DNA from 2 places in the Chromobacterium sp. CCUG 30098 genome. Region 1 is predicted to be linked to the other one. Evidence: predicted binding sites of a transcription regulator. Region 1 holds the regulator's gene; the other holds the start of a gene.
The links. Region 1 encodes sigma-54, which starts transcription at its own class of promoters, with help from an activator protein. Its sites were predicted from a motif close to CTGGCACGCTTCATGCTT; they were not measured.

Region 1 (4,409 bases):
GCCAGGTTGCGGCCGGCGGCCACCGGCAGCACCACTTTGCGGATGGTGACGCCGATGATGTCCTGGGTTTCCGACTGAATGTTGAGGCGGTCCAGCGCCTGCATCGCCTGGTCGTTGGCCTTGACCAGGTGGATGATCAGCCGCAGCACCTTCTTCGGCCGCACGGCGGTTTCGCCGAAGATGGTGCGGATGTTGAGGATGCCCAGGCCGCGCACTTCCAGGAAGTCGCGCAGCAAGGGCGGGCAGCGGCCTTCCAGCGTGTCGGGGCCGATGCGGTACAGCTCCACCGCGTCGTCGGCCACCATGCCGTGGCCGCGGGAAATCAGTTCCAGCGCCAGCTCGCTCTTGCCCATCGCCGAATCGCCCATGATCAGCACGCCGATCTCGAACACGTCGAGGAAGACGCCGTGCAGCACGGTGGACACCGCCAGCGCCCGCGCCAGATAGATGCGCAGCACATCCATCAGGTAGGGGCTTTCCAGCTTGGTGGTCATCAGCGGGACGTTGTGGGTGTGGCAGTAGTCGCGCAGCAGCTTGGGCACCGGCTGGTCGTTGGCCACCATCACCACCGACATGCTCTTGTGGAACAGTTGGTCCAGCGCGGTCTTGGCGGCGGACTGCTCCAGCCGGTTCAGGTAGTCCACCTCGGCGAGGCCCAGCACCTGGACCCGGTTGGGGTGGATGAAATTGAGGTGGCCGACCAGCGCCTGCGTGGGGCGCTGTTCGTCGTTGCCTATCATATTGTCGGCGCCGCCGGTGCCTGCGACCCAGGTCAGGTTGAGCTTCTGCTGGTTTTCCTGGTACAGCCGGCGGACGCTGATGCTAGGCATTGGGCACCCAATTATTGAGCAGCTGATAGAGCTCGTCGCGCAGGGGGATGCCCAGCATCTGCTCGCGCATCTGGCGGCTGGAGAACAGCTGCGCCAGTTCGGACAGCACTTGCAGGTGCAGGTCCGTGGCCTGTTCCGGCACCAGCAGCACGAACAGGCACTGCACCGGCTTGCCGTCGGGCGCGTCGAAGGGAATCGGGGTCTTCAGACGGATGAATACGCCCATCGCGTCCTTGAGGCCGCGCGCGCGGCCGTGCGGAATCGCCACTCCCTGGCCAAGGCCGGTGGAGCCGAGCTTTTCGCGGGCGAACAGGCAATCGAAGATTTCGCTGCGCGCGATGCCCCGGGTATTTTCAACCAAGAGGCCGACTTGCTCGAACACGCGCTTCTTGCTGGCGACGTCCAGATCCAGCAGGACGTGTTCGGGTGTCAGGATTTTGCCGATGAGGTTCATATTGGATTATGCATGCGGCTGAGAAAAACCCGGCAATTCTACGTTGCCTTGATAGTACTGAAAACGGGCAAGTGCAAAGAAAAGCGGGAACCCGCAGGCCCCCGCCTTCCAATTCAAGGGATTACAGGCTGGCTTCAGGCGCCGGAGCACGGTGTTCAGACTGCTTTTCCTTGTGTTTCAGCACTTGACGGTCCAGCTTGTCGATCAGCAGATCGATGGCGGCGTACATATCGGATTCGGTGGCTTCCACGTGGATGTCCTTGCCGGACAGATGCACGTTGACTTCGGCCTTTTGCACCAGTTTATCAACAGACAGAGTAACGGAAATGTCGATCACATGGTCGACATGTCGAGTAACGCGCTCCATTTTGGTTTCAACGTATTCGCGCAGGGCGGGAGTTACTTCCAGATGCAGTCCAGTTACTTTGAGGTTCATACCCTAGCTCCTTCTGGTGTTGACAGTCCGGTCGGGTCGGCCGGATCGCTGTATTCCGCCGCCTGGGTCACAGCGTCTTGCGCTGGTTGACCGGCGGTATCTGCATGGCTTCACGATACTTGGCTATCGTGCGTCTGGCAACTTGTATTCCCTGTTTGGCCAGCGCTTCGACCAGGGCGCTGTCGGACAGCGGTTTGCTCGGCGATTCGGCGTCGATCAGGCTGCGGATGTGGGCCTTGATCGCGGTGGCGGAGCACTCGCCGCCGCTGTCGGTTTCCAGCGCGCTGCCGAAGAAATACTTGAGCTCGAACAGGCCGCGCGGGCAGAGCAGGTATTTCTGGGTGGTGACCCGGGACACCGTGGATTCATGCAGGCCCAGCTCGTCCGCGATGTCGCGCAGAATCAGCGGGCGCATGGCCACTTCGCCGTGTTCAAAGAACGATTGCTGCCGTTCAACGATAGCTTCCGCCACTTTCAGGATAGTGTCAAATCGCTGCTGGATGTTCTTCACCAGCCATTTGGCCTCCTGCAGCCGCGAGGACATTTCGCCGTTGCCGCCGCGGTTTTCCGCCAGCAGCCGCGCGTACATCTGGTTGACGCGCAAGCGAGGCACTGCGCCGCCGTTGAGGGCGGCCACCCAGCGTCCCTTGCGTTTTCTGACCGAGACGTCGGGGATCACGTACTGGGTGTCGCTGGCGCCGAAACCGGCGGTGGGGCGGGGGTTGAGGCGGGCGATCAGCGTCTGGGCGGCGCGCAGCGCGGCGTCGTCCACGCCCAGCTGTTTTTTCAGCCGGGTGTAGTCGCGGTTGCCCAGCAAGGCCAGGTGGTCGCGGACGATGGCCAGCGCCAGGCCGCGCTGCGGCTCGTCCGGGTCCAGCCGCTGCAATTGCAGCGCCAGCGCTTCCGGCAAGGAGCGCGCGCCGACGCCGGGCGGGTCGAACTGCTGCAGCAGGCGCAGGCCTATCATCAGCTCGTCGGCCTCGATTTCCAGTTCCAGCGGCAGGTGGCTGGCGATGTCTTCCAGCGTCTGGCCCAGATAGCCGTCGTCGTCCAGCTCTTCAATCAGCAGCTGGACGATGGCCTGATCGCGCGTAGGCAGCGCCACTTCGCCCAACTGCGCCAGCAGGTGCTCGCGCAGGCTGATAGGACAGGGCACGTTCAGCATCGGGTCCAGCTCGTCGTCGCCGTCGCCGCGGCGTCCGCCGCTGCCCCAGTCGCTCAGTTCGCCGGTCTCCGCGCCGCGTTCGCCGTCGTCGCCGGAGGCGTCGTCGCGGCTTTCCGCCGGGGCCTCCGGTTCCTGGGCGGCGGCGTCCGGCGCTTCGCCCTGCGGCGCTTCGTCGCCGCGCTCCAGCAAGGGATTGTCCAGCAAGAAGCGCTCGACTTCGGTCTGCAGGTCGAGGGTGGACATCTGCAGCAGCTTGATCGATTGCTGCAGCTGCGGCGTCAGGGTCAGCTGCTGCGATACCTTGAGCTGAAGTGTCTGTTTCATCGCTTACAGGTGGAAGTGTTCGCCAAGGTAAACTTCGCGCACCTTCTCGTTGTTGACCAGTTCTTCCGGCTCGCCGGAGGCGAGCACCGAGCCTTCGCTGATGATGTAGGCGCGGTCGCAGATGCGCAGGGTTTCACGCACATTGTGGTCGGTGATCAGCACGCCGATGCCGCGTTCCTTCAGGAAGGAGATGATTTTCTGGATGTCGATCACCGCGATCGGATCGACGCCGGCGAAGGGTTCGTCCAGCAGGATGAAGCGCGGCCGGGTGGCCAGCACGCGGGCGATCTCCACGCGGCGGCGTTCGCCGCCGGACAGCGACAGCGCGCTGCTGTCGCGCAGGTGGCCGATATTGAGGTCGTCCAGCAACAGGTCCAGTTCCTTGTCCAGTTCCTTGCCTTTGAGGCCGGACACTTCCAGGATGGCGGCGATGTTCTCCTCCACCGTCATGCGGCGGAAGATAGAGGCTTCCTGCGGCAGATAGCCGAGGCCCAGGCGCGCGCGCTGGTGGATGGGGTAGTGGGTGATCACCTGATCGTCCAGGCGAATCTCGCCGTCGTCGGCGCCGATCAGGCCGACGATCATGTAGAAGCTGGTGGTCTTGCCGGCGCCGTTGGGGCCGAGCAGGCCCACCACTTCGCCGCTGGCGATTTCCAGCGCCACGTCCTTGACCACGGTGCGTTTCTTGAAGCGCTTGCGCAGGCGCTCCACCTTGAGCACGCTTTGCGTCATTTGGCGGCTCCGCTGGCGGGTTTGGCCGTCGCCGGCTGGGAGGCGGTGTTCTTGGGTTGCAGGATCACGGTGACGCGGCCCTTGTTGGGGCCGGTGGCGGTGCCGCCGGTCACTTGGTAGGTTTCGTTCTGGGTGTTGTAGGTGATCACATTGCCCACCACCAGGTCGCCTTCGCGCTTGACCCGGGCGTTGCCGGTCAGCACCGCGAGGTTGGCCGCGCTGCTGTAGTCGAGGCGGCTGGACTGGCCTTCCACCCATTCGTTCTTGCCGTCCATTTTCTGGCGGAAGGTGACGATGCGGCCGGTGGCCACCAGGGTCTGGTTGCCTTGCTTGTCCTGGGTGGCGACGACTTTGTCGGCGTTGAGCCGCAAGGTGCCCTGGATGATCACCACATTGCCTTCGCAAGTGGAGACGCCCTTGATCTGGTCCATGGTGCAGCCGTTGTCGCTGGTGATTTCCATCGGCTTG
Region 2 (4,409 bases), on a different contig from region 1:
ATGGCCGCGTCAATCCCATTCTCCTTCAAAAAGTCGTTTGACATATCAAAAATTGGTTCCATAGTGGTATCTATGCCGTGCGTCGCGCGCGGCAGAAAACCATCTAGGGCAACCTCGAAAACCGCCGCGATCCGTTCAAGAGCAAGACGCGTCCTCTGACATCAGAACACAAGCACCGAGACCGCGCGCAAGGCAAAGCCAGAAGCCTGTGACTGAGCGAGGCCATCGGACCGCGCAGCGGGTGTGTCGAGGCCCCCATAAACGGCTGCGATGATTTCGCGCGGCGTCCCCCGCGCCGGCAGCCCGACAACAGGAGCCAACATGCGCAAACCCTTCACCGCCCTGCTGCTGAGCCTGGCCTGCCAGGCCGCCCTCGCCGCGCCCTGGAACGCCGGCGCCGTCTATCAGGCCGGACAGCAAGTCCAATGGCAAGGCCAGGATTGGCAGGCCAAATGGCGCACCCGCGCCGAAACGCCGGCCGCCAATCCCAGAGGCAGCTGGACGCCGGCGGCGGCCCAGGCCACGGCTTTGGCCGAACCGGGCCAGCCTCAGCCGCCCACGCTGCAGCAAGCGCTGCAATACGAAGCCGCCCTGACCGACACCCCCTTCTTCCGCAACGTCAAAGCCTCGATCCGCACCCTGCCCAACGCCCAGGTGGAACAGGTGACGCCCGGCCGCGCCGCCAACCCGCTGAACGTGCGCCGGGTGGAGCGCCTGCTGCCGGCGAGCAAGTGGGAGTATTACTTCTCCCGCCGCGACGCCAGCTACAGCTACCAGCGCTTCTTGCAGGCCATCGCCAAGTTCCCCGCCATCTGCGACGACTACGGCGACGGCCGCGACGGCGACGCCATCTGCCGCCACAGCCTGGCCACCATGTTCGCCCACTTCGCTCAGGAAACCGGCGACCACAACCGCAGCGACACGGTGCCGGAATGGCGGCAAGGTCTGAAATACCTGCGCGAAATGGGCTGCGCCGAAACCGGCCCCGGCTGCGGCTACAACACCGAATGCGCCGATCCGGTGTTCAACAAGGTGTGGACCTGCGGCAAGAACGCCGACGGCAGCTGGAAAAAGTACTTCGGCCGCGGCGCCAAGCAGCTGTCCTACAACTACAACTACGGCCCCTTCTCCCAAGCCATGCACGACGGCGACCAATCCGTGCTGCTGAAGAACCCGGACCTGGTGGCCTCCACCTGGCTCAACCTGAGCTCGGCCACCTTCTTCTTCGTCTTCCCGCAGCCGCCCAAGCCGTCGATGCTGCATGTGCTGGACGGCACTTGGGCGCCCAACGCCGCGGACAAGGCCGCCGGCGCCGGCAACAACTTCGCCACCACCATCCAGATCATCAACGCCGAGTGCGGCGGCGGCACCGAGCGCCAGGCGGCGCAGAACCGCATCGATTACTACCGCCAGTTCGCCAAGGACCTGGGCTGGGACTACGGCAACGAGCAGCTGTCCTGCGCCAATATGCAGCGCTTCAGCGCCGCCAGCTCCGCCGCCTACAACATCTATTGGGAAAAGGACTGGAAATGGGGCAATGACTACAAATGCCAGCTGGTGAACTACCAGACCCCGTACAGCGCGCTGCAAGCCGGCAACTACCAGCGCTGCGTCGAGGACAACTGGAACGTCAAACTCAAATGAAATCGGCCGGCTCCGCTCGCGCGGGGCCGGCCTCGCCAACGACTGTTGTTCACCCGTGTTTCACCTCCTGTCCATTGGCCTTGTCTCCGTTCAACGATAAGCCATCGCGGCTAAACGCCGCGTCAATCCGGCCCCGTCCTCGCTAAAAATCGCGTCAAGAATTCCCTTGGGCACGGCGCTTGCTTCAGCCAAGCCGTCCCTTCTCCCCGGTGCCGCAATGTCCACGCCTCCGCCGCTGCGCCTGCTGCTGGTCAACGACCACGCCAAAACCATCGCCTCGCTGCGCCAGGCGCTGGCGCGCGCCGGCTACGCCGTCGTCGCCGAGGTGGACGGCGCCGCCGCGCTGCTGCAGGCGGTGGAGCGGCTGCGGCCGGACGTGGTGATCGTGGACACCGAATCCCCGTCGCGCGACACCCTGGAGCAGCTGGCGCTGCTGGGCGAGATCGCGCCGCACCCGGTGGTGATGTTCGCCGACCAGGGCGACCTGCCCACCATAGAAGCCGCCGTCCACGCCGGCGTGGCGGCCTATGTGGTGGACCAGGCCGACGCGGCGCGGCTGGCGCCCATCATCGACCTGGCCCGCGCCCGCTTCGCCGAGGACGCCCGGCTGCGACAGCGGCTGGCGGCGGCGGAACAGCAACTGGCCGAACGCAAGCTGATCGAGCGCGCCAAGGGCATTCTGATGGACAAGCGCCGGCTCAGCGAAAACGACGCCTACCAGGCGCTGCGCCGGCAGGCGATGCGCGAGGGCCTGCGCGTCGCCGATCTCGCCCGACAACTGATCCAGGCCGCCGAACTGCTAGGCTGAGCCGCGAGGAAACCCCATGACCGTCCCCCACCGCCTGCGCCTGGGCTATCTGCCGCTGACCGACAGCGCGCCGCTGATCGTCGCGCGCCAGCTCGGCTTGGACCGCCGCCACGGCCTGGAACTGGAATTGCTGCGCCAGCCTTCGTGGAGCGCGGTGCGCGACAAGCTGCTGGACGGCCGCCTGCACGCCGCCGCGGCGCTGTACGGCCTGGCCTACGGCATGCAGCTGGGCCTCGCCGGCCCGCAAGCCGACATGGCGCTGCTGATGACGCTGAACCAGAACGGCCAGGCCATCACCCTCAGCCATCCGCTGGCCGACGCTCTGGCGGCGGCGCCGCAGCAGGCCTTGCCGCGCCGCGTCCGCCAAGGCGGCGCGCCGCTGACGCTGGCGCACACCTTTCCCGCCGGCACCCACGCGTTGTGGCTCAATTACTGGCTGGCGGCGCAAGGCCTGGACCCGCTGCGCGACGCGCGCCTGGTGGTGATTCCGCCGCCGCAGATGGGCGCGGCGCTGGAAGCCGGCCAGCTGGACGGTTTTTGCGCCGGCGAGCCCTGGCACCAGCAGGCGGCGGCGCGCCAGGCCGGCCGCATCGCCGTCGCCAGCGGCGAGATCTGGCCCGGCCACCCGGAAAAAGCCCTGCTCTGCCGCCGTGGTTTCGCGCAAGAAGAACCGGCCGCCGCCGCCGCGCTGATCATGGCGCTGCTGGAGGCCTGCCGCTGGCTGGAGCACGGCGAAAACCGCCGCCAGGCGGCGCGCTGGCTGGCGCGGCCGGAGCATATCGCCCTGCCGGAAACGCTGATCGCCGCCACCCTGCCCTCAGCCGCCGCCGGGGCGTCGGCACTGCGTTTCTTCGACCAGGGCCGGGTCAACCATCCCTATCCGTCCGACGGCGTCTGGTTCATCGACCAGTTCCGGCGCTGGGGCTGGCTGCGCGGCGACGAGGACGCGCAGGCCGTGGCCGCCGCGGTGAGCCAGAGCCGGCTTTACCGGCAGGCGGCGGACGCGCTGGGCCTGCCCGCGCCGGCCCGGCCGCAGCGCCGCAGCCGGCTGTGCGACGGCGTGGAGTGGGACGGACGGCCGCGCTACCCGGCGACGGAGCGTCTGCTGGATTAAGCCCCGCATGTTGCAACGCACAAACTCAGTGCGCGGCCGGCTATTTTCGCACCAGCGCGGTGCGGCTTCCCGCCGCGAATCCACGCGAAACCCGGATTTCCGGCGCGCGGAGGCTGGCACGGCGTTTGCATAAGTCAAGCCGGGCCTGGCACAAAGACGTGCCCCGCCCACCCCAAATGCTTGTCCGGCCAATGGCGGCCGGGACGGCAACGGACAACGGCGTCCGCTCCTGCTATCACCGAGGAGCGAACGCCGTTTTTATTTTGGCCGGCCCCCGGCCGCTCGCGGCACAGGAGTTTCGCATGGACCGTTCTTTCTGGCACACCGGGCACAAGCCCACCTTGCTGTCCGCCTTTCTCTACTTCGACCTCAGCTTCATGGTCTGGTATCTGCTGGGCCCGCTGCAGGTGCCCATCGCCGCCGCGCTGGACCTGGATACCCAAGAACGCGCGCTGATGGTGGCCACTCCCATCCTGGCCGGCGCGCTGCTGCGGCTGGCCGTCGGCATGTTGGCGGACCGCATCGGCGCCAAGCGCACCGGGCTGATCGCCCAGATCGTCGTCATCGCCGCCTTGCTCGCCGCCTGGCGCGTCGGCCTCTCCAGCCTGGGCGGCGCGCTGCTGTTGGGCCTGTTCCTGGGCGTGGCCGGCGCCTCCTTCGCCGTGGCGCTGCCGCTGGCCTCGCGCTGGTATCCGCCGGCGCATCAGGGCACGGCGCTGGGCATCGCCGGCGCCGGCAACTCCGGCACCGTGCTGGCGGCGCTGTTCGCGCCGGCGCTGGCGCTGCAGTTTGGCTGGCAGAACGTGTTCGGCCTCGCCTGTCTGCCGCTGCTGCTGGCGCTGC

Region 2: the regulator sigma-54 is predicted to act here: its motif matches at 1,812-1,829, upstream of QUG03_RS13020 (ANTAR domain-containing response regulator).

Annotation. Positions count from the first base shown of each region.
Region 1 is NZ_JAUCGS010000003.1:232,185-236,593, forward strand. Features, by position in the region: gene hprK (HPr(Ser) kinase/phosphatase) at 1-830, opposite strand, end outside; gene ptsN (PTS IIA-like nitrogen regulatory protein PtsN) at 823-1,284, opposite strand; gene hpf (ribosome hibernation-promoting factor, HPF/YfiA family) at 1,406-1,720, opposite strand; gene QUG03_RS09295 (RNA polymerase factor sigma-54) at 1,788-3,209, opposite strand; gene lptB (LPS export ABC transporter ATP-binding protein) at 3,213-3,941, opposite strand; gene lptA (lipopolysaccharide transport periplasmic protein LptA) at 3,938-4,409, opposite strand, start outside.
Region 2 is NZ_JAUCGS010000005.1:109,444-113,852, forward strand. Features, by position in the region: gene QUG03_RS13015 (glycoside hydrolase family 19 protein) at 322-1,644, shown strand; gene QUG03_RS13020 (ANTAR domain-containing response regulator) at 1,862-2,452, shown strand; gene QUG03_RS13025 (CmpA/NrtA family ABC transporter substrate-binding protein) at 2,469-3,566, shown strand; gene QUG03_RS13030 (MFS transporter) at 3,869-4,409, shown strand, end outside.